3 regions of the Bradyrhizobium sp. LMG 9283 genome follow, and region 3 is predicted to be linked to each of the others. Evidence: riboswitches for the same ligand, from Rfam matches in the RefSeq annotation. Region 3 holds a riboswitch; each other region holds the start of a gene.
The links. Region 3 has a riboswitch for cobalamin ahead of P6U29_RS26895 (energy-coupling factor ABC transporter permease). Riboswitches for the same ligand answer to the same signal wherever they lie in the genome.
Positions count from the first base shown of each region.

Region 1: linked by a shared signal. The riboswitch ahead of metE (5-methyltetrahydropteroyltriglutamate--homocysteine S-methyltransferase) and the one ahead of P6U29_RS26895 (energy-coupling factor ABC transporter permease) in region 3 are both predicted to bind cobalamin.
Region 2: linked by a shared signal. The riboswitch ahead of P6U29_RS35320 (ribonucleoside-diphosphate reductase subunit alpha) and the one ahead of P6U29_RS26895 (energy-coupling factor ABC transporter permease) in region 3 are both predicted to bind cobalamin.

Region 1 covers NZ_CP120691.1:6,866,049-6,874,047, reverse strand. The annotation lists gene P6U29_RS32270 (nodulate formation efficiency C protein) at 1-805, opposite strand, end outside; cobalamin riboswitch at 1,807-2,010, shown strand; gene metE (5-methyltetrahydropteroyltriglutamate--homocysteine S-methyltransferase) at 2,111-4,456, shown strand; gene P6U29_RS32260 (hypothetical protein) at 5,385-5,744, shown strand; gene P6U29_RS32255 (hemerythrin domain-containing protein) at 6,243-6,872, opposite strand; gene P6U29_RS32250 (helix-turn-helix domain-containing protein) at 7,021-7,704, opposite strand.
Region 2 covers NZ_CP120691.1:7,574,815-7,582,813, forward strand. The annotation lists gene P6U29_RS35315 (ribonucleotide-diphosphate reductase subunit beta) at 1-589, opposite strand, end outside; gene P6U29_RS35320 (ribonucleoside-diphosphate reductase subunit alpha) at 600-3,503, opposite strand; cobalamin riboswitch at 3,625-3,844, opposite strand; gene P6U29_RS35325 (CbtA family protein) at 3,938-4,237, opposite strand; gene P6U29_RS35330 (hypothetical protein) at 4,336-4,575, opposite strand; gene P6U29_RS35335 (plasmid pRiA4b ORF-3 family protein) at 4,669-5,049, opposite strand; gene P6U29_RS35340 (plasmid pRiA4b ORF-3 family protein) at 4,950-5,270, opposite strand; gene tnpC (IS66 family transposase) at 5,267-6,832, opposite strand; gene tnpB (IS66 family insertion sequence element accessory protein TnpB) at 6,883-7,236, opposite strand; gene tnpA (IS66-like element accessory protein TnpA) at 7,271-7,651, opposite strand.
Region 3 covers NZ_CP120691.1:5,662,695-5,670,693, forward strand. The annotation lists gene P6U29_RS26880 (histidine phosphatase family protein) at 1-250, shown strand, start outside; gene cobT (nicotinate-nucleotide--dimethylbenzimidazole phosphoribosyltransferase) at 243-1,295, opposite strand; gene cobF (precorrin-6A synthase (deacetylating)) at 1,302-2,051, opposite strand; gene P6U29_RS26895 (energy-coupling factor ABC transporter permease) at 2,098-2,775, opposite strand; cobalamin riboswitch at 2,812-3,032, opposite strand; gene cobA (uroporphyrinogen-III C-methyltransferase) at 3,078-3,809, opposite strand; gene P6U29_RS26905 (cobyrinate a,c-diamide synthase) at 3,806-5,116, opposite strand; gene cobM (precorrin-4 C(11)-methyltransferase) at 5,116-5,898, opposite strand; gene P6U29_RS26915 (cobalamin biosynthesis protein) at 5,895-6,263, opposite strand; gene cbiE (precorrin-6y C5,15-methyltransferase (decarboxylating) subunit CbiE) at 6,260-7,441, opposite strand; gene P6U29_RS26925 (cobalt-precorrin-6A reductase) at 7,440-7,999, shown strand, end outside.

The DNA.
Region 1 (7,999 bases), 1.2 Mb from region 3:
CTTCCCGTTCCTTTGACTCTATGCGATCGAACCAGGAGCCAGGCGGATAGGCCGCGATACGCTTGGCAAAGAAGGATTGCGGCTCCCAATCTTGACCTTCGCTCTTCTCGAAAGTGATGACCCCGTTGTGGGTAAAAGAGCGGGGCCCTGGCGTATCACAGTTCACCACAAGCAGAACGCGCCAGAGATCAGCTTTCTCGGTCGGCTTGTCGTTCTGCTTCGGCAAGTAGTCCACTCCAACAGGTTCAACGATAGTGCAGCGGCCCTGCCGCAGAAGATCGCCAAGCGGGCCTTGCGTGGTCGTCACAAAGTTGAAGTTGGCCGGGTCATGCAGAAAGCGGAGATTTGCGTCCCTTTCGCCATCCGTGATTTCACTGGCGATCAACGAGAGCGCCAGGGCGCGCCAGCCCAATTCCATCGGCTTTGCATAGGTCGACGCAAGTTCAATCGTCCCGTCGAGCGCGATCTTCCATGTGATAACGTACTGTTCGTCTGATTTATTGTCCCGGTGCCTGGTCCACGAAACGAAAACATATTCATGTCCGTCAAGTTCAGCGACGCCCCACATTCGAGGGACGAAGTGTGCCACCTTCGAGACGTTGGAGATAATTTGTTCTATCGTCTCACCATCTTGCGCTCGCCACGTTGATTTGACTCTTTCGACGAGGGGGCTGTCGATGGCGAGAACACTGTTGCTCATGGCAGCCAGCCCAGCCAGGCAGATCAGGCATCGACCGAGACAAAACCATAGCGCGCGTCTTCCAGACATTCTCTTCTTCATAACCGTCGGCCTATCGAGTTTCATCCACACGTCATTCCAAAGCGGGCAACCTTGAACCTGTTATGCGAGAGCGCAAGAAGCTAGCGGCGACGCGACGGGGCGACCGCGGTCCCGCGCGAGCATGCGCTCCCCTCTATGTCACGCGCCGCTAACTTCAGTTGCCAGCGACAGCCTCAATTTGCTGTGCTGGAAATGCCCAGCAGGAGGAGACTGGGCATGCCGAGGACTTGCATTCTTCGTGCCAGGTAATAGACGGAAGTTCGCACCGGTTTTGTGTCCTCTTTGTCGACTTTCCGACTTGCGCACGTCTCGATGTTTCCATTCAGCCTATCCATCGCGGCTTATGCATCCTCGCACGCGCCGGATATTCGACGGCGCAGGGGAACGCCTCGGTGCCAAGTTCCTGATGAGAATTGGGAGCACGTGTGCCGCCATTGAACCGTTTGGTTCGGTATCATTGCCGGAATATAGGCTTCGATCTCTGCCATGTCTTTGGGCACTCGCGGCCAAAAAGGCCATGGCGCGTTTGGCGCTCCTTTTGCGACATGCGGCGCTCCGGAATTCGAGAGCAGCCTCAAGGTGCGCTTTGCACTCGATGGCCAACGACGCGAAGCCGATCTTCACCACCGAGCATCTGGAATCTGGCTGGCACCGCAAATCAACGTGCTCGCCAGGTATGTTGCTGCCTTCGCCAGGTGTCTTGGGCCTAGTCAACACGCATCTTGTTGGTCGAGAAGGCAGCTGGATGGTGGACGTGCTCGAAGAACCGCTGGGAAGCCGGGACTCGCATTAAATGCGTTCTGCTCGAGGAAGCAGTCCCGACCACGCAAGCCGCATTTGTCCCTTCCACCGGATTGGCGTGCGGCCCCACGCGCAGGTAGCTCCGATGGTCATTCCGATATCGCTGATTGGCAAGCGCTTCTACGTCGTGTTCAACGATATAGATGCACGGTCATTCGCGTGGCAGATGTCGCAGCATTAGCTTGAGACATAATCTGAGAGGTTGACGGAAGAGTTCTCTTGCCGATAATCCAAGTCGTCGAGGTTCTCCGGTTTCCATTTGATCCGGAGCTAAGAGGGAAGCCGGTGAAAATGCCGGCGCTGCCCCCGCAACTGTGAGCGGCGAGCCGCTGTCCAACGATGTCACTGAAGCCTGCGCGGCTTCGGGAAGGCCGGACAGCAGCGATGACCCGCGAGCCAGGAGACCTGCCCCGACAATATATTCGTCCACGGGCGGGGTGTCCCGGTGGTACGTCAAGCAGCCGTCGCACGCGCGACGTCCCCTGCCTGCGTCCGCCATGGCCTTCGCCCCCAACTGGGGTTAACGCTATGTCTCTTCTCTCCCTTCCGGTTGCCACGCTCGGAACGCCACGCATCGGTCCAAGGCGCGAGCTCAAACTCGCACTAGAAAGCTACTGGGCCGGAAAAAGCAGCGAACAACAGTTGCTCGAGGACGCAGCTGGCCTGCGCGCCGCGAACTGGGCCCGTCAGAAATCTATCGGCGTCACGGTCATTCCATCGAACGATTTCTCGCTGTATGACCAGGTGCTCGACACAAGTGTCATGGTTGGCGCCATCCCGGAGATCTACGCCTCGAAAACCGAATCCGTTTCGCTCAAGACGTACTTCGCCATGGCCCGCGGTTCACAATGCGACGACCAGGATGCGAGTTGCGGTCACGGACCGCGCGGATTTGGCGCACCCGCGCAGGAGATGACGAAGTGGTTCGACACCAACTACCACTACATGGTCCCCGAGTTTCACAGGGGACAGACTTTCAGGCTATGCTCTCGCAAGCCGATCGAGGAGTATGAGGAAGCCAAGTCCCTTGGCTTTCAGACCCGCCCTGTCCTGATCGGGCCGGTCACATTCCTAAAGCTCGGCAAGAGTGCCGATCCTGCGTTCCAGCCACTCTCACTACTGGACGAACTGATACCGGCCTATATCGAAGTTCTGCAGGAATTGGCCAAACGTGGGGCAAATTGGGTTCAGTTCGACGAGCCCTGCCTGGTTGTTGATCTGGATGAGGGGGCGCGAAAATCTTTGCTCCATGCCTATGACCGGCTCGCCAAGGAGGGGCCGGCCATCAAGATCATGGTTGCCAGCTATTTCGGCGACCTCGGTGACAATCTGGACACCGCCTTGAGCCTGCCAGTTGCCGGACTTCACCTCGATCTGGTTCGAGCGCCACAGTTATTGGACCAGATCATTGCTGGCGGCCGAAGTGATCTCGTCATATCGCTCGGTGTCATCGACGGCCGGAATGTATGGCGGTCGAATTTGTCGTCGCTGCGCCGGAGGCTGGAACCCGCGATTGCGAAGCTTGGCAAGGATCGTGTACAGATCGCCCCATCCTGCTCGCTGCTTCACGTGCCGGTCGACGTTGAACTCGAGGCCGGGCTCGCTCCCGACGTGAAGAGCTGGCTTGCTTTTTCGGTTCAGAAGATGCGTGAACTTGCGATCCTGGCGCGGGCACTCGCAGGCGACCAGAATGTTGCGCTAGCTCTTGCCGAGTCGGAATGTGCCGCGACTGTCCGCCGGAGTTCGCCGAAAATCCGTGATGCCAATGTCGCTGTCCGGATGAGAGCGATCGACCAGGGCACGCGCCGGCGCGCCAGCCCATTTGCCCGTCGTGCCGAGATCCAAAGCAATCGTTTCGGACTACCGCCTTTTCCTACCACGACGATCGGATCGTTTCCGCAGACCACAGAGGTCCGGAATGCCCGTGCGGCGCATGCGCGAGGCGCGATGAGCGACGAGCAATACGACGGGTTCCTCAAGGAGGAGACTGCGCGCGCCGTACGTTGGCAGGAGGACATCGGACTTGACGTCCTCGTGCACGGCGAGTTCGAGCGCAATGACATGGTGCAGTACTTCGGCGAGCAACTCGCCGGGTTCGCCTTTACCAGGAACGGATGGGTGCAATCTTACGGCTCGCGCTGCGTCAGGCCACCGATCCTGTTCGGCGATGTAGTGCGGTCGAAGCCTATCACCGTAGAGTGGTGGCGCTACGCGCAATCACTAACCAAGAAGCCGATGAAGGCGATGTTGACCGGACCGGTGACGATCTTGAACTGGTCCTTTGTTCGCGATGATATTCCTAAAAGCGAGGTCTGCCGCCAGATTGCGCTCGCGATCCGAGACGAAGTCCGCGATCTCGAGAATGCTGGGGCAACCATGATCCAGATCGACGAAGCTGCACTCCGCGAAGGATTGCCGTTGCGTCGATCGGAGTGGACGGCTTATCTCGACTGGGCCGTGGATTGCTTCCGCATCTGCTCATCGGGCGTCGCCGATCAAACGCAAATTCATACGCATATGTGCTACTCGGAGTTCAACGACATCATCGGTGCGATCGCTGCAATGGATGCGGACGTCATCTCGATCGAGACGTCGCGCTCGAAAATGGAACTACTCGACGCCTTCAGGAACTACGAATATCCAAATCAGATCGGGCCGGGCGTGTACGACATCCACTCTCCACGCGTTCCCGAGACGGGCGAAATGAAGGAGCTGATGGCGTTGGCTCGGACACGGCTGCAGGATTCGCAGCTCTGGGTCAATCCGGACTGCGGCCTGAAGACGCGCAAATGGGAGGAGGTTCGGCCGGCCCTAGCGAACATGGTCGCTGCCGCCCGCGAACTGCGCGCTGCATCCGATCCGCGAGGCCGTTGACCCGGGCTTGGGTCTCTTCTCGACAAAGCTGATCCGCTTGTGGTCATTTGCGCTCTCGATAATCCGGGAACCTTGAGAACACAAAAAAATGCCCGGTTCCGCTTGGCGGGCCGGGCGAAAGTCTGGGAGGAGCGACGCTGACGCATCGCGCGGACTTCCATCGGCGGAGGGAGGACAGCCGCCGGTTCGATCACGGCGAGGACATTCGCCGAAAATCGGAGCCCAGTTGAAGCACAAGCTCAGCGTAGCTCAATTATGCCCTGGTATGCGACGGTATAGCCTGAGATTTAGAAATCTACACCAAGGTTTGTCGCTCATGAGCACGTCGGCAACGGTTGCGACAGCAACGAGGGGCAGTGATGCCGGGCGGTCGCCGCAGGGCACCAACCGCAAACTCGGTGCGCTTTCCTGCCTGGCAACCTTATGCTCGATCAGCACGACGATACGAAAAACCCGGCTCCAAGGATCTCGCAAGCGTAGCCAATGCAGAGCGGTTGCTATTGATTTGGACCCTGCTTAAGGCAGTCGTTGGTCGACCGGTCCCACCCGATAGTCGGGTTTCGGCTTGAACTTCTGTTTGAGATCTATGAGCGGACCACGGATGATGTCACGAGCTTGAAGGGCGGCCCGATGCCGATAGGGTGCTCCTCAGCCGTGAGCCCGGTGCTGCCCCAAGATAGGCCAGTTAAGTGATGTCGATTTAGGATTGACACGACACGACTCGGCTCGGCGGAGCCGGTTTAGACCGCCCGACTGTGTGTAGCCCCGCACCGAGGAAGATGAGCGTCGAACGCCGATGTGACGCTCCGGAGCAGGAACTCTACGCCATCAGCTACGGAAAGCCGGCCATCGTCGATCACCACGACCCGTCTGCGATAAGGCTGTCGATTCGAGAACGATTGACGACGGCCAACTTCCGATCCCGACCGTGACGACGGGGTATCTCGGAGAGATCGACTGCCATGTCGCACATGATTCGCTCAATGATCTCGGCACGGAATTGATCCTCATCCGTCAGCAAGCAGCCCTTTGCGGTGGCGAGCCGATCCTCGGTGATGCGAGCAAGATAGTCCTTTGTCGAGACAACGTTCGCGACGAACCCTTGTTGCATGCGTCCGATGGCGCTGGCGCCGAGCCCGCGCAATCGTCAAGTATAACCCTGGAAGTTGCGCTTCAGCCTGCCTTCCTGCCTCGCCCGGGCAAGACTTTCGTGCGGCATGGCAAAGTGATCGATGCCGACACGTACGATCCAGCATCAACTAAAGCTTCCGCGATCGCTTCGGATTAGAGATAGCGCGTGACGCTGTCCCTATAGCCCGTTGTGGTCCAATCGCGCCAGAACCGGGCCAGGCGATCAACGTCCAGCGCCTTGCTGTTCGTGCTGAACGTAGCCGGAAGTGGCAGTGCTTCGCAGTTGGCGTGCAGTGATTCGAACCGGCTGCGGTCGGATGATTCAGAGCGCGCCGGGCGGGGCTCAAGGAGTGCGAGTGTTTCGCCGCAGTCGCGCGGCCGCAATCGCTCGTCCTTATCGGTCGGCGGACATGAGAGGCGTCCGTTTTGCGCGATATTACTGCGCAGGCCAAACCTGCGACGATCACATTGTGGAACGTGGCGGAACCAGAGCTCAGGAAGGCTCGGCCATGCCGTTTGCACCGGTGGTCGACGAAGCGATCATATTGTGCAGAAGTCATCTGGCGGTGCGGCAGCCTGCGTGCCGGCGAGCAACCCCATTTTCATTTCGACAGGATGAGCATGAGGTCCACTACCTGCTGTGAAACGGCAGCGGTCAATACGCCCCATCCGTCTCGGCGCCGTGTCGCGGGTTGCCGGCCTTGGCGGACGAAAACGCGACCGAGCTCCGTTCGGCCTCGGCTTCTTGCTCCAATTGCAGAATATGCGCTCTTAACGCATCGGAAGTCGCTGCCGCTGTCTCGCTGAATAGCGGATCTCCATGATCGGTGAGGGCGGAAGCGATTTCGGTCCAATCCTGAGCCGCGAGAGCCTTCAGGGCGGCGGGAAAGAAATCTCGTTCTTCCCACATCATGTGGTGCCGCTCGCGTACTATAAAGTCGCGTACGATATTGCCGATGTCTTGCCGAAGGAGTTCACGATCCGCGAGAATGGCGTCAATAGCTTGCGCGAAGTGGTGCAAACGGTCGACGACTTCCTGGTGTTCAAGCGCGAGATCGCCGACGATTGCAGCTGCATCCGGATCGCGAGCCTTGAGCTTGGAAAAAATCAAGTCTTCCTGTGGATGATGGTACACCTCCGGGTAAACCTCGAAATAGCTGATAATCGCGCGAATGACCTCATAGTCGGGACGGATCCCTTTCTCAAAAATCTCCAATTCGCGTTGAAGAGCGATTAGAAGCAGATCAATGTTGCGATGCTCTCGAAGCAAAAGATCGATGATCATTGCGGTGCTCCTGGAGGCACAATGTAGGCTGGGAGCGTTTCTGCCATTGGCAAGATCGCCCGATTTCGGTGTCCTTTGCGCTGCAATTTGTCCGCGCTGTTCGACGCACAAAAGTAGCGCGCTTCAATTTGAGCTGGTGCAAATCAACTTAGCCTAGGTTTTGCACAAAGCTCCTGGGCAATCTGTCGTTACGCAGCTCGACTCGGCGTGAGGTGGGCAGGGCGATCACGCCATTCTGCTCAAGTTGGCTAAAGGTGCGCGACACCGTTTCGATCGTCAAGCCAAGATAATCGGCGACATCCTGCCGTGACATGGGCAGTTCGATGGCACCGTTCTTCGTAGCGCGGCGAGACATATCGAGCAGGAACGCGACGACCCGGTCTTCAGCGCTGCTGATCAGGAGCATCATATGTTCCTGAAAGCGGCGGAGCTCGAGCGCCATCGCGTCCCACAGCTGCCGTGTTAGCTCCCTCTGGTCACTGGCGCAAACAATGAGGGCGGTACGCTTCACCATCAGCAGCTGCGTCTCACAAATCGCCCCGGCCGAAGAGACATGGCTTCCTCCGGCCTCGAAGCCGAAGAGGTCACCGGGTAGATAAAACGCACCGATCTGACGACGTCCGTCTTCCAGAATCTTGTAGGTTCGCACAGCGCCCGACACCACCTGATATAGGTATTCCGCTGCCTCCTCTTCGCTGTAGATCTCGCTATTGCGAGTGAATCGCATCGGTGTCGCAATCATGCCAAACGGTCCACAACCACGAGGTTGCCCACGCAAGACGCTGGTCGGATGGCGGCTGGTCTCGGTAAAATTGGCGACCTGAGCGTGCATAGCGGACTCTATCTTGCGAACGTCGATGCGCAGACATTGGCTGCTCCTGACGAACTGGGAAATTTGGATGTTTCCCCTAGGTAGAAGCCCTTAAGTATTTACACGTAAGTCCCCCGAGGAGGGCGTCTTGAATGGTTCGGCGCGGTCCCTTGGTTGCTCAAACATGTGCAAATTGGATTAGAAGGCTGCATGCTGGCTTCGTCGGCCGCGCCCGTGAAGAGCTCCAGCCAGGCCGAACGCTGTCGTCCACCGCCACTTTCGGCCTGTCGCAGGACGTCTTGTTCGGACGCCGGGA
Region 2 (7,999 bases), 1.9 Mb from region 3:
GCTTGAGCGCCCAGGCCGCCTTGTCGGTAATCGACGGCACCTCGCGATACATGTTGAACAGCTCGCCCTCGTCCAGACCAAGACTTTCGACAATATACTGGAAGGTGTGGGTGTGGACCGCCTCCTCGAAGGACTGCCGAAGGAGGTATTGCCGGCATTCCGGATTGGTGAGGTGACGGTAGATTGCCAACACGATGTTATTGGCGACGAGCGACTCCGAGGCCGCGAAGAAGCCGAGATTGCGCTTGATGGCGCGCCGCTCGTCGTCCGTCAGGCCGTCCCGCGACTTCCACAGCGCGATGTCGGCCTGCATCGAGACCTCGGTCGGCATCCAGTGATTGTTGCAGCCGGAGAGATATTTCTCCCAGGCCCATTTGTACTTCAGCGGAAGCAACTGGTTGACGTCGGCACGGCAGTTGATCATCCGCTTCTCGTCGACCGAGACGCGGCCGCCGGCGCGATCGATCGTACCCAAACCGGTCGGATCGACCGGCTCGAGCATGAGCTGGGTCTGCGGGCGCAGTGCCGTGGCGAGGCCTGAGGCAGCCGGAGCGGCCACTGTGGTTTCGGTATCGGACCAATCGAGCATCGTCATCTCCTCACTGGCACGCTTCACATTCGGGATCGTCGATCCGGCAAGCCTTGATGCCGTCGAGATCCGGTGCGGCGGCGGCCGGGATCATGATCGGCGCGCGCGACACGGCGACCGCGGCGGACACCGCGTTGAGCTTGCCGTCCGTGCCCTTCAGCGTCGATTTCTCGACATGCGTGGCGCTGCGCGAGCGCAGGTAATAGGTCGTCTTCAAGCCGCGCTGCCAGGCCAACCGATAGAGCGCATCGAGCTTCTTTCCGGAGGGATTGGCGATGTAGAGGTTGAGCGACTGCGATTGGTCGATCCACTTCTGCCGGCGCGCGGCCGCCTCGATCAGCCAGGCGCTGTCGATCTCGAAGGCCGTGGCGTAGAGCGCCTTGAGATCGTCGGGCACGCGATCGATCTGGCCGACGCTGCCGTCGAAATATTTGAGGTCGGAGACCATCACCTCGTCCCACAGCCCCCTCCCCTTCAGGTCGCGCACGAGGAACTCGTTCACGACCGTGAAGTCGCCGGACATGTTCGATTTGACGAACAGGTTCTGGTAGTTCGGTTCGATCGACTGCGAAACGCCGCAGATGTTGGAGATGGTCGCCGTCGGCGCGATCGCCATGACGTTCGAGTTGCGCATGCCGCTGGCAGTGACCTTCTTGCGCAGGCGACCCCAATCGAGCGTTGCGGAGCGATCGACGTCGAGACCACCGCGCGCGTCGGCGAGCAGCTGGATGGAGTCGAGCGGCAAGACGCCCTTCGACCACAGCGAGCCCTCGAAGCTCGGATAGCGTCCGCGCTCGGCGGCGAGATCCGACGAGGCCTCGATCGCGTGGTAGGAAATCGCCTCCATGCTGACATCGGCGAAGGTGACGGCTGCATCGGACGCGGTCGGAATGCGCTGGATCTGAAGCGCTTCCTGGAAGCCCATCAGGCCGAGGCCCACCGGGCGATGGCGCATATTGGAACGGCGCGCCTCCGGGATCGTGTAGAAATTGATGTCGATGACGTTGTCGAGCATCCGCACGGCCGTCGTGACCGTCCGCTTCAGCTTGGCCTGGTCGAGACCACCGGGACCGACATGAACGAGCATGTTGATGGAGCCGAGATTGCAGACCGCGACCTCGTCAGCCGAGGTGTTGAGCGTGATCTCGGTGCAGAGGTTCGACGAATGGATCACGCCCATGTGCTGCTGCGGCGAGCGCAGATTGCAGGGATCCTTGAAGGTGATCCAGGGATGGCCAGTCTCGAACAGCATCGTCAGCATGCGGCGCCAGAGATCGGTCGCCCGTACGGTCTTGAACACGCGCAGGCCGCCGGCCTTTGCCTTGGCCTCATACGACTCATAGGCGGCCTTGAACGCCTCACCGTAGAGATCATGCAGATCGGGCGTCTCGTCGGGCGAGAACAACGTCCATTCGCCGTCGGTATCGACGCGCTGCATGAACAGGTCCGGCACCCAGCTCGCCGTGTTCATGTCGTGGGTGCGGCGGCGGTCGTCGCCAGTATTCTTGCGCAGATCGAGGAATTCCTCGATGTCGACGTGCCAGGTCTCCAGATAGGCGCAGACCGCACCCTTGCGCTTGCCGCCCTGGTTGACGGCGATGGCGGTGTCGTTGGCGACCTTCAGAAACGGGATGATGCCCTGGCTCTCGCCATTGGTACCCTTGATGTGGGCGCCGAGCCCGCGCACCGGCGTCCAGTCATTGCCGAGGCCGCCGGAATATTTTGCGAGCAGCGCATTGTCCTTGACCGACTCGAAGATGCCGTCGAGGTCGTCCGAGACGGTCGTAAGAAAGCAGGAGGACAGCTGCGGGCGCAGTGTGCCCGAATTGAACAGTGTCGGGGTCGAGGCCATGAAGGCGAACGAGGACAGCAGGTCGTAGAACTCGATAGCCCTGGCTTCGCGATCTATCTCGCGCACGGCCAGGCCCATCGCGACACGCATGAAGAAGGCTTGCGGTAGCTCGATGCGTTTGCCATGCACGTGCAGGAAGTAGCGGTCGTACAGCGTCTGGAGGCCGAGGAACTGGAAGTTCAAATCGCGCTCGGGCTTCAGCGCCGAGGCGATCCGGCCGAGGTCGAAGCGGGCGAGTTCAGGATCGAGCAGTTCGGCCGCAATACCCGTCTTCACATAGGCCAGAAAATACTCGGCGTAGCGCGTCGCCATGTCAGCCTGAGCGGCCGACGTCGGGACGCCATGGACATAGGACAGCACCTCGCCGCGGAGCTTGTCAAGCAACAGGCGCGCGCTGACATAGGCGTAATTCGGTTCCTGTTCGACCAGTGTGCGCGCAGCCATGATCGCGGCCAGCGCCAATTCGTCCTGACTGATGCCGTCGTAGAGATTGCGCGTGGTTTCGGCGAGCACAGGGGCGGCGGACACGCCATCGAGGCCGGCGCAGGCTTCGCCGATGATCAGGGCGAGGCGCTTGGTGTCGAGACCGACGCGCGAGCCGTCGGCAAGCGTGACATGAAGGGACGGCATTGCCGCGGGCTCGGCTTCGGCGGCGGCTTCCTCGGCGCGCTGGCGCGAACGCTCCTCGCGGTACAGCACATAGGCGCGCGCGACCTTGTGGTGTTCGCTGCGCATCAGGGCTAGCTCAACCTGGTCCTGCACGTCCTCGATATGGAAGGTGCGTCCTTCACCTGCCCGCCGCATCAGCGCGGTGACGACTTCGGCAGTGAGCTGCTCGACACTCTCATGGACGCGGCGCGAGGCGACCGCGCTGGTCCCCTCGACCGCCAGGAACGCCTTGGTCATGGCGACGGCGATCTTGGCGGAGTCGAACGGCGAAACTTTTCCGTTGCGGCGGATGATCTGCATCGCCGGCTCGCTCGCAGCAGCAGCAAGCGATTGCGGACGCAACTGGATGATGGGTGCGGAAGCGGTGTCCGCGTCGTGCAGGTTCAGTGACATCAATAGGCCCCGTGATGCGCGTGTTATGTTTGAACGGGGCTGATAAGGAAGGACGCCGCAGAAACGCCGACAGCAAAGCGCCGGACGGTGCATGCAAGCGACCGCCGGACACCCCGCCCGTGGACGTTCAGATCGTCACGGCAGGTCTCCTGGCTCGCAGGTCATAGCTTTCTTCCCGTCTTCCCGGCGCAAAAAGCACCAGTGACGATTGTCGGAAGCAGCTCGCTGCTGACAGTTGCGGGGGCAGCGCCGGAATTCCGCGCCGAAAGGCGCAGTTCACCGGCTTCCCTCTTAGCCACTAAATCTTGCGATCCAGCGGAACCGTGACGCCCCACATGTGGTGTATTCGCGGACGGGTGTCAACGATTCGTTTGAGGCTTCCGCTCAGACTGGTTGTCGAATGTGGGAGTTCCGGCCCGGCGATCTGGCCAGACCTACGCCGAGTCGCGATCGAGCCGCGCAAAGATCGTGCTCGTCAGCGCGCCCAATAGGCTCCAGAATACCAGGCTCGTCAGCGTCACCGCGACCATGAACTGGTACGACAGCGAGGACGGCACGTTGGTCTCGACGTGCTCCAACTCCGGCGCACCGATCAGGTGCGGCAAGAGCAGCAGGATCACACCGGCGATGGCCGCCGGCACCGAACGGCGAAAGGCGATCAAGGCAAGCCCTCCAGCCGTCGCCAGCACGGCGAGCCACCAGATTTGGCGAGACAGCAATGGCGCGGCCGGCACGCCAGGCAATTCCGGGGGCAGGCCGAACCCAGGTGCGACCGTGAAGACCGCCCCACAAGAGGCCTTCGTGCCAGGAAACTCCGCTGCCAGTCGCGCCGCTACGGACGGCGAAGAAGCCGGCCAAGAGCAGCGCCGATTGCGGTCAGCACATCGGCCGCAGCCGTATAGGCGTTGCGCTCGAGCCCTTCGCGCGGCTCCCAGGCTTCCGTGCCGTGGTCGTGGTCGACGTGGCTGTGCGTCGAATGGTCATGATCGTCCGCAGCCCCCTGCGTCGCGGTCGCGGCGTCATGCTGGTGCGTCTCCGCGGCCTTCTCGAAGACCTCGGCCTTCAGGATCAAGGGGACGGTGCCGAATTGCTGGGCGACCGTGACATGAGACCAACGATGAAGCGTAAGCGTAGCTCTGCAGCCCTTCTGAATGACGCTTGACGCCTATTTTGTTCGCGTGGCGCGTCGCCGCGGTATCCATGTGTCGGACAACGCCTTGACGGCGGCTTCGAGCGCCTTCCGGTCGACGACGTTGGGATCGAACCGCTCCGGGCCCCAGAGGCGCATGTGTTCGTGCTCGGGATGGCCGGGGTCGCTGATGGCGGCGAGGTATTCGGCATAGCCTGGCGCACCGCCGACGTCTTCCGGAGGACAACGGCCGGCGGCCTCGAGCAGGAAGGGAAGCCCCTCCGTCGTGGTGTTCTCGAACCATTTTTCGAGCTTGATCACATGGTCCCAGCTGTCGCCGAAGTCATAGAGATAGTGGATCGTCTTGGCGCCGGTCTCGCGAACGATATCGCAAAGCCGCGCTTTGCGGGCATCCATGGGCTGGTGGCCGTAATCGTTGTGGGGATCAGAATCCCCCAACGGACCTCACCAGCGAAGAACTCGAAGAGGTGACTGTTCGTCCAGCCGAATGCCTCCTGAAGCGTCAGATGCAACCGATCAAGGCGCAGGGTGACGGGTACGACAAGGCGACGCATCACCTCCGGCTTCACATCCTTGAGGGTCACCTTGATCCGGACCGCGGTCGTGTTCAGGCTCATGCCGCCAGCCTCGGATCGTGTGTATGCATCGTATAGGTCGATGCCCAGGGAAGCAGTTCGTCCAGTCGCGCCGCAGGCCAACCATTGACGAGCTTGGCGAGAACGTCAGCGAGCCAGTGCTCGGCACTGACGCCATTGAGCTTACAGGTCTCAATGAGCGAAGCCAGCAATGCCCAATTCTCGGCACCTTCGTCGCAACCGGCAAAAAGGGAGTTCTTGGCGTTGAGCTTGATCGGCCGCATCGCACGCTCGACCGCATTCGTGTCCATCTCGATGCGCCCGTCATCAAGGTAGAGCGTCAGGCCGTCCCAATGGCGTAGCGCATAACGCAAAGCCTTCGCCGTGTCGCTCTTCCCCGCAAGGTGATCAAGCTTGGCCTCAAACCACTGCTTCAAGGCTGTAGCCAGAGGCCGGGCATGCGCTTGTCGGCCGGCGCAGCGCTCGGAAGCAGAGCGGCCGCGCAGTGCCTTCTCGACCGCGTAGAGCTGGGCAATGCGCGCGAGCGCCTCGCGGGCAACCGGAGCTGGCGCCGGCGCAGCCTCCCGCTCGATCTTCACAAACTGGCGCCGCAGATGCGACCAGCAGAAGGCGAGCGTCCCGGACAGGGCGTCCGCACGCGTCTCTCGGGTCATGGTCTTGTAAGCCTGATAGCCGTCGCAGTGGATGATGCCGCGATAGCCCTCAAGCAGCCGCAAGCCATGAACGGCGCCGCGGCCCGGTGCATAGGCATAGACCACCCCAGGCGGATCAGGTCCGGCCCAAGGCCTGTCATCGCGTGACAGCGCCCAGAAGTAGCCGGTTTTTGTCCTGCCGCGCCCCGGATCCAGCACCGGCGCCGGGGTCTCATCGACACAGAGCTTCGAGGAGGCCAGCAGAAGCTGGCGTAGACGATGCCACAAGGGCTTCAATTCCTGGGCGGCGTAGCCGACCCAGAAGGCGAGCGTGGAACGGTCCAGCGCTATTCCGTGGGTCTCCAGCATCTGCGCCTGGCGATAAAGCGGCAAATGCCAATGATACTTCGCGTCGATCACATGCGCGACCAGCCGCTCGGTGGGCAATCCTCCCCTGATCAGTCGCTCGGGAGCAGCATGCTGGAGGATGACACCGTGACAGGCGCGGCAGGCCAGTTTGGGCCGGCGGGTGACGATCACGCGATACTGCGCCGGTACGACGTCCAACCTCTGGCTCTCATCGTGACCGATCTCAAAGAGATCGCCTTTGCAGGACGGACAGCAGGTTGCAGCGGGCATCAGGGTCTCGATGATGCGCGGCAAATGCTCCGGCAGCTGACCACGGTTGGCTTTGCGCTCGGCCGTCCTCTTCTCGCAGGTTCTGGGATTGGCGCGATCCTCGGCTGCTTCGAGGGCCGCGACGGCCTCTTCGATGTCCTCCAGAACAAGCTGCAGCTGATCAGCGTCCAGCTTTTCCGAGGACCGACCGAACTGCGCATCTTTTGCAAGCTTGAGCAACCGCTCGAGCCTGGCGCAGCGATCCAGCAGAGCCGCGGCAAAGACACGCAACTCAGCTGGATCACTCGGCAGCTCATCAGGCAAATCACTCATTGGCCCGAGTCTGCCATGCTTCGCGCCCCGATGCAGCGAGATTTGTATCTTTACGCAAGCGCTTTCGGCTGCGGGATCCGAGGCGCGTGCATCCGCGTCCAATCCATGCCGGCCAGAAGCGCCGACAACTGCGCGGCATTCATCCGCATCACGCCGGCCACGATGGGAGGCCATTTGAAGCCGTTGCTATCGAGCCGCTTCCAATACATCACAAGGCCGCTGCCATCCCAGACGACAATCTTCACCCGATCGGCGCGCTTCGCGCGGAACACCACCGCCACGCCCTTCATCGGATCATGGCCCAGCGTCTCCTTCGCCAAAAGCGCCAAGCCCTCCGCACCTTTTCTGAAGTCCACAGGTTGCGTCGCCACGTAAATCGTAAGGTTCGCAGGCGGCGTCAGCATGAACGTGTCCGTCGAAGCGCCAAGAACACATCACTCAACACAGCAAGGCCAGGCGCCCCCGCACCTCCACTCGTGCCCCCTGGAGCTCAACCGTCACAACGGCTGCTTCCGGCGACCCGGTGGGCTCTGCGGCCGCCGGTAGCGCCGATTCCGACACCACCGGCACGAACGACAGCGTCTCCGCCGAAGCTGGCAGCACCAACTGGCCCAAACGCGCCCGGCGCCGCCAGTCATGCACCTGCTGGGGCCGGCAGCCATGGCGACGGGCGACGTCTGTGACAACCGCCCCCGGCTCGAGGCTTTCCGCGGCAATCTGTGCCTTCAAATCATCCGGCCAGCGCTTTCGACCTGCGCCAGCGAACACTTCAATACGCGGTGACAACGGTCGTCTTATGTCGTCAGAATGGTCGTCCATTGTGAGCACCCTTCCAGAAGATGACTCTTCTAACGGTGCTCTCAAGACTCCGCACAAACAATCCAAAGGGCCTCGGCGCTACGCTTACGATGAAGCCGGCGATCACCGACGAGAACACGATCGAGCGAAACGTGCTCATGCCACCCCGGTGCGGGCAATCTTGGCCCCGGCGGCCGCTCGGAACGCATTCTCACAGCGCTGGAAATAGCCAACGCAGTCCTTCGGCGAAGGTTCGGCGCCGAGCAGCTTACGAAACGCTCGCCCGATGAACGGCGCAAATCGCGCCGTGTCCCCTAAGCCTACCACTCATGGTCAGTGAGCCACCGGGATCGCGGGCAAAATCCGAAC
Region 3 (7,999 bases):
CGGACGGCCGCCGAACGGCGAAAGCTTTGCGGATCAGGTCGCGCGCGTGCGGCTGGGTCTGTCGCGGATTGGCGCCGGCTCCGCAGCGCTGGTCGTACATTCCGGCACCATCCGCGCCGCGCTCTGCATCGCGCTGGACCTGACACCGCAAGCCGCGTTGCGCTTCGTGATCGACCCGCTGTCGCTCACCCGGATCGACCGGCTCGCGGGCGGCTGGCGCGTCGTCTCCGTCAATCAGTGCATCAGCTAGGCCGATCCGGTACGTTGGCCTGTGCGAACGTCGCCATGCCGTTGTGAAGCGCACAGGCCGAGCGGACCAGCGGCAGCGCGATGGCGGCGCCCGATCCCTCGCCAAGCCTGAGATCGAGGCTGATCAGCGGCTGCACGTTGAGCGCGCGCAACACCAACCGATGCCCCTGCTCTGCTGACTGATGCGACGGCAACAGAAACGGCTGGCAGGACGGATTGAGACGCGCCGCCGCCAGCGCCGCGACCGACACGATGAAGCCGTCGATCAATACGGGAACGCGGCGCTGCGCGGCCGCAATGATCGCGCCTGAGATCGCCGCGATCTCGAGGCCGCCGACCGCGCACAGGATCTTTTCGGCCGAAGCTCCGGCAACGCTGTGGCGTGCGATCGCCGCATCGATCACCCGCGCCTTGTGCGCCCGACCGGCTGCATCGACGCCGGTACCGCTGCCCGCGATCTCCTCGGCGCTCACACCAAGCAGGCTCGCCGCGATCGCCGCGGATGTCGTGGTGTTGCCAATGCCCATCTCGCCGAAGATCAGCAGATCGGGCTGACTGGCCTCGGCGCGCACCACCGCGCGCTTGCCGGCTTCGAAGGCGAAGGCCAATTCGGCCGGCGTGAGCGCAGCCTCGACGCTGAAGTCGTTCGTGCCGCTGCGCGGCTTGTCGGTGACGACGCCTGCCATCTGCTCCTGGGCCAACGTGCCGGCATCAACCACTTCCAGGCTCGAGCCCAGCTCGCGCGCCAGCACCGAGATCGCGGCGCCCCCGGAGGCAAAATTCGCCATCATCGCGATGGTCACGGCTTGCGGATAGGCCGACACGCCCTGAGCGACGATACCGTGATCGCCGGCAAAGACGATGATCGGCACGCGCCCGGCGCGAGGCCGCTCCGTCGCTTGCAGGCCCGCAAGCTCGATCGCGAGCTGCTCGAGCCGGCCGAGCGCGCCGGTCGGCTTCGTCAGTTGCGCTTGCCGCGCAACGGCCGCGTCGCGATGGACTGCGGAGATCTCGGGGCAGTTCCGGTAAGCCCATTCGGGAAGCATGCTGCCTCAACGCCTTCGCTTGAGAATGTAGCTGTCCATGATCCAGCCGTGCCGCTCGCGCGCCTCTTGCCGCAACGCGACGATGCGCGGACCGGCCTCGGCCAGTGCGCCGGACATGATGATCTGATCGGGCATGCCGAGATAGGCGCCCCACCAAATGTGGAGCCCGGCCGGGTCGAGCGACTGAAACGCCGTGCCGCCGTCGAGCATCACCGCCACGGTATCGACGCCTTGCGGCCAGCCGCCTTCGCGCAAGCGCCGCCCCGTCGTGACCAGGAACGGCTCGCCGATGTCATTGAGTGGCAGCGCATGCGCGGCGCACAGCGCCTGGATCGAGGTGATGCCTGGCACAACTTCGATATGCGGCAACGGATGGAGCCGCCGCGCGATGCGCAACGAGGAGTCGTAGAGCGACGGGTCGCCCCAGATCAGCAGCGCGACCTTGCCCTCGCCTGCGAGATGCCTCGCAATGGTCTGCGACCAGGTCGCGGCAACCGCATCGTGCCAATCGTCGACGCCCTTGCGGTAATCAGCTTCACCGGCATCGCGCACGGGAAGATCGAATTCGGCGATGACTGTCTTGTCGCTGGTGAGCACGTCCGCGCAGATCATCCGTCTGAGATCCGCAAGATCGGACTTCGCAGCCCCCTTGCGCGGGATCAGGACGAGATCGGCCGCGTTGATGGCTTGAATCGCGGCGCGCGTGAGCTGCTCGGGATTGCCGCAACCGATACCTATCAGAGAGAGCGTGAGCATCGCGAGCGCGATGGGCGGCCGCAGCGGCCGCCCTTTCGCTGGTCTCTCAGGCCGCGTTGTGCAGGCGCGGCGTGACGAGGCCGGGCGCGGTGACGCCACGCAGCGACTTCGCCAGCGCCAGCACGGCGAGATCGGCGAGCGGCTCGATCACGACGACCAGCGCATAGGACCCGGCAAACGCCGCGATGTTGGCGAGGTTGGTCGCACCGAAGCCGGAGCCATAGAGCGCCCAGAACGCCACCCAGGCGACAATGCCGGACTGATAGGCGGTCGAGAGCGCCAGCGCCTGGCGGTATTGCAGATCGACGTAAGCGGTATTGCGCGGAATGATCCGCGTCGCGAGCGCCTGGATCGCAAACAGCGGCACCAGGAGCGTGGTGACGTTCATGCCGTATTGCGGCAGATCGGTCGGCACAAACAACACGCCCTGGAGCAATAGGCCGAACGCGAGGCCGAAGGCCGCGGGCGCAGCACCAAACAGCAGGAACAGGGTCGAGCCGAGGATGAAGTGCACCTCGGACACGCCGACCGGGAAGTGCGGCAGGATTTGGAAGAAGGTGAAGACAAGGCCGGTGGTGGCGAGCGTGCGTGCCGCGAACGAGCCGACGCCCTGCTCGCGGACGGTCTCGGCCGCCAGCTTCAACGCAACGCCGCCTGCGGCGATGCCGGTTGCATAACTCAACACGAGCTTGGCGCCCGTCACGACCCCGGGTTCGATATGCATGGCTCAATTCCTTCCTGCCGTCACACCCGACGGCGTTGGCCTCAAAACGTGCAGGGCCGGTCTCCTGGCTCGCGGCTCACTGGGGTTCTCCGGCCTTCCCGGACCTTGCGGCCCAGTGGCTGATCGGAGCCCCTCACCGCTTACAGTCGCGGGGGCGGCTGGGGTTTTGGGCGCCGCAATTGGGTCCGCCCACCCCCATTCCCGATTATGCTCCGGCGCTTTGCGCCGCGTTGAGCACCATGCCTCTCTTGTGTGCCCCTTTCGCGGAGCCGGCGTCAAGGGGCGAACGGCTGCGGGAGCCGTCATGACGGATAATCCCCCGCCAGCGCGCCGAACAGGATCACGGCCGCAGTGGAAGCGGCGCCGCCGCGCGCAAGTTGCTCGGCGAGCTCGACAATCGTGGTGCGGACCAGCCGTTCGTCGGGTCGTCCGAGGGATTCAGCGAACAGTGCCGGGGTGGTTGGCGCGAGGCCATGCGCGATCAATTTTGCGGCAAGCGCCGGAAAGGTGCGCCGGCCCATATAGACCACAGTCGTCGCCTCAGGGTCTGCCAGCGCCGCCCAGTTCAGGTTGGGCGGCAGCTCGCCGGTGACATCAGCGCCGGTGATGAACTGTACCCGTCGCGAGGTGTGCCGTCGGGTCAGCGGAATTCCTGCTTGCGCCGCGGCGACGCAAGCTGAGGTGACGCCGGGAACGATCTCGTAGCCGATGCCGGCCTCGCGCAGCGTCTCGATCTCTTCCTCGAGCCGGCCGAAAATGCCAGCATCGCCCGACTTCAGCCGCACCACACGCGCGCCGGTTGCGGCATAGTCGACCAAGAGACGGTTGACGTGGTGTTGCTTGGTCGAAGGACGCCCGGCCCGCTTTCCCACCGCGACAAGATTGGCGCCGGGCCGGGCAAGATCGAGGATCGCGCCCGAGGCAAGGTCGTCATAGAGCACGACGTCCGCCTCGCGCAGCCGCGCGGCGCCCTTCACGGTGAGGAGCTCGGGATCGCCAGGGCCGGCGGAGACGAAGGAGACAAAACCGCTCACCGGTCCTCCGCGATCAGATGAAAGAACGTGCCAGTGGCATGGCCGCGGCGCGAGCCGGTCTCGGCAATGACGGTGCCGGTTGCATCGTGCACGACGGCCAACGGCGTATCAGGCTGGGCAAGGATGGTCGAATAGTGGAACTCGTGGCCGCGCAGGCGCGCGCCGACCTCATGCCCCGGCATCGGCGCAGCCAGTTCGGCGAGGCGATAGCCCAGATGCATGCGGCGCTTGGCAAAGCTGGTCTCCAGGCCGAGCAGCCCCGCCATCTCATGGCGGACGCCGTCGGCATCGGTCAAAGCGGCACCCAGCACCATATAGCCCCCGCATTCGCCATGCACCGGCCGCGTCTCCGCGAAGCCGCGAAGGCCACTGCGAAAGCGTGCATTGGCCGCGATCTTGCCAGCATGAAGCTCGGGATAGCCGCCCGGCAGCCAGCACACATTGGCGCCTGCGTCGGGCGCTTCATCGGCCAGCGGCGAGAACGGCAATATCTCGGCGCCGGCCGCGCGCCAGGCTTCCAGCATGTGCGGATAGACGAAGGAGAATGCCGCATCGCGGGCGAGGGCAATGCGCTGACCGGGCGGCGTCACGTTCAGGCCGTTCGCCGCAGCTTGCGGCGACCAGCTCGCTGCCGAACGCAGGACTGCGTCAAGATCGACATGTTCGGCAACGAAGCGCGCGGCCTCGTCGATCAGATTGCCGATCTCCGCCTGCTCCTCGGCCTGTACGAGGCCAAGATGCCGCTTCGGCAGGCTGATCTCGGCATGGCGCGGCAGCGCACCGAACACGGCAATGCCGGCATCGTTCAGCGCGCGCCGCACGAGATCTTCGTGACGCGGGCTGGCGACGCGGTTGAGCACGATCCCTGCAAGGCGCACGCCGGGGCGATAGTCGCGAAGGCCCGCGGCAATCGCGGCCGCAGTCTGCGCCTGCCCAGAGGGATCGATCACCAGCACCACCGGCCAACCCAGCATCTCCGCGATATCGGCGGTGGCGCCGGTGCCGGAGACACCACGCGGGGCAACACCGTCGAACAGGCCCATCGAGCCCTCGGCAAGCACGACGTCGGCATCGGCACCGCGGCTGACGAGATGCGCAATGCTCACGCGATCCATCGCCCAGCTGTCGACGTTGACGGAGGCGCGCCCCGTGGCGGCGGCGTGGAACGCGGGATCGATATAGTCGGGTCCGCTCTTGAAGCACTGCACGTTCAGGCCGCGATTGCGCCAGGCGCGGGCGAGCGCCAGCGTCAGCGTGGTCTTGCCGACGCCGGAGGCAGGTGCGGAGATGACGAGACCGGCCGCCATCACGACGCCTCCGGAAAGCGCGGCTCTGCTCCGACCGGCCGGTAGCGGCGGTCGTAATCGACGGCATAAAGACGGCTCTCGTCAAAATCCTCAGCACCAAGCGTCCTGCCGACCAGGATCAACGCCGTGCGCTCCATCTCGCCGCCCACGGCCGCATTGAGGGTGCCGAGTGTCGCGCGGACCATGCGCTGATCCGGCCAGCTCGCGCGCCACACGATCGCGACGGGGCAGTCCGCACCATAGTGAGGCGTCAGCTCGGCCACGACCTTGTCGAGCAGATGGATCGACAGGTGGATCGCCAGCACCGCGCCGGTCGCGGCGAACGCGGCGAGCTTCTCGCCTTCGGGCATCGCGCTGGCGCGTCCCGGCGTGCGCGTCAGCACCACAGTCTGAGCCAAGCCGGGCAAAGTCAGTTCGGTCTCTAGCGCCGCCGCGGCAGCCGAGAACGAGGGCACGCCGGGTGTCACCGTGTAGGGGATCCCGAGCGCACGCAAACGGCGGAGCTGCTCGCCCATCGCCGACCAGATCGAGAGATCGCCGGAATGCAGCCGCGCGACGTCCTTGCCCTCGGCATGCGCAGCCGCAATCTCCGCGATGATCTCGTCGAGCGACAGCGGCGCGGTGTTGACGATGCGCGCACCAGGCGGGCAATGCGCCAGCACGCCCGCCGGCACCAGCGAGCCCGCATAGAGGCAGACCGGAGAGGCGGCGATCAAATCGCGGCCGCGCAGCGTCAGCAAATCGGGCGCGCCCGGCCCGGCGCCGATGAAATGCACGGTCATGCGCCGTCTCCTTCCGCGATCGCGGCGGTCGCGGTGCGATCCTGCGAGACCACACGCGTCGCAATCAGCCGCGCGCGAGGACCGGCTGCAGCGAGCGCCGCGGCTTCGGCGACTGATCCCGTGCCGAACTTCTCCGCGACGAGATTCGAGTTCGTGAGCGTGTCGATATCCGCCAGCCTATCGGCCGGAACCGCCATGATCGGCACACCGCACTCACGCGCGAGTTGCTTCAGCACCTCGGCGTTGGCCTTGTCGGTGACGGTTGCCATCGCCGCAAGCCCCTCGGGGCCGCCCGCCGCCAGAAGCGCTTCGCGCAGCGAAGCCAGCGTGACGTCCTTTCTGAACCCGAGCCCGGCAACCTTCATCGGACCGTACTCCACTGCACCACGGGCCGCGCGGCCTCCCACGACCGGTAGCGGCCGAGCGGAGCGGCATGTGCGATCTCGACCCGCATCAGCTCGCCGCCATGGCGCTGGTGCAGCTCACCGAGCAGCGCTTCCGTCTCCAGCGTCACCGCATGCGCCACGAGCCGTGTACCACCTGAGAGGCGCGACCAGATCGCGTCGAACATTGTGCTATCGAGGCCACCGCCGATGAAGACGGCGTCCGGCGCGTCCAGCGTAGCGAACGCCTCGGGCGCTTTCCCCGTGACAATGGTGATCCGGTGCGAAAGTCCAAAGGCCGTCGCGTTGCGGCCGATGTTTGCCACGCGATCCTCACGCGCCTCGACTGCAGTCGCCATTCCCCCGCAGAGTGCCCACTCGACCGAGATCGATCCCGATCCGGCGCCGATGTCCCACAGCCGCTCCCCCGGACGCGGCGCCAGCGCCGAGAGCGCCAGTGCGCGGACCGGCCGCTTGGTGATCTGGCCGTCATGGACGAAAAGGTCGTCTGACAGGCCCGAGCTGCGGGGAATGCCCTGCGTCCCCCTCGCCAGCACCGCGACCGCGACCAGATCTCCAGCAATGTCCTCGGCAAACAGGTCGACGCGATGCTGATTGATGTATTCGCGTGGACCGCCAAGCGCCTCGAGTGTCCACAGGAGTGAGGCGCCCCATCCGCGTTCCGTCAGCCATTTGACGAGTTTGTCCACGGCCGCTGCGTCGCGCACCAGACAAATGATGCGTGCATTTTGTGCCAAATGCGGCACAAGACGCTCGAACGGCGCCGCATGGAGACCGAGGCACGTCACGGACTCAAGGCGCCATCCCAGCCGCGCCGCCGCAAGCGAGAAGGTCGACGGCGCCGGGTGCGCGATCCACTCGTCGCCATCGAGCTTCTCGGCGAGACTTGCCCCGGCGCCATGCCAGAACGGATCGCCGGATGCCAGCACCACTGTTGGCTGGCCGCGACAGCTCAGCACGATATTTGCGTCGAACGGCACCGGCCAAGGTCGGCCGCGGCTGCCGACACCCGCCAACGCAAGATGACGCTCGCCGCCGAAAACGGTTTCTGCCGAGGCAAGCGCCTTTCGGCTTGCCTCGGAGAGGCCAGCAAGGCCATCTTCGCCGATACCGATGATCGTCAGCCAGGAATCAGCCATGACGCGCGCCCTCATTCTGGGCGGAACGAGCGACGCGAGCGTGCTCGCAGCGGCGATCGCGCGCGCCAGTATTGACGCCGTGTATTCGTACGGCGGCCGCACCCGCGCGCCCGCCGACCAGCCGCTGCCGACCCGCATCGGCGGCTTCGGCGGCGCGAGCGGTCTTGCCGACTATATTCGTCGTGAGGGCATCACGCATGTCATCGACGCGACGCATCCCTTCGCGGCCGAGATGAGCCGCAACGCGGTCGAGGCTTGCACAGAGACGGGCACGCCGTTGATTGCGCTGGAGCGCGCGCCCTGGATCAAAGCGTCCGCCGACAACTGGATTGAGGTCGTCAACGTCGACGCTGCCGTCGCCGCGCTGCCCGACGCGCCGGCAAACGTGTTCCTCGCCATTGGCCGCCAGCACATCGCGCCGTTCGCGGCCAAGTCGCAGCATTCTTACACGCTGCGCTTCGTCGACCCGCCCGAAGCGCCCCTGCCCTTCGCGGCCGATGTGATCGTGTCGCGTGGCCCCTTCACCCTCGACGGAGAGCTGGAGATGCTGCGCACACG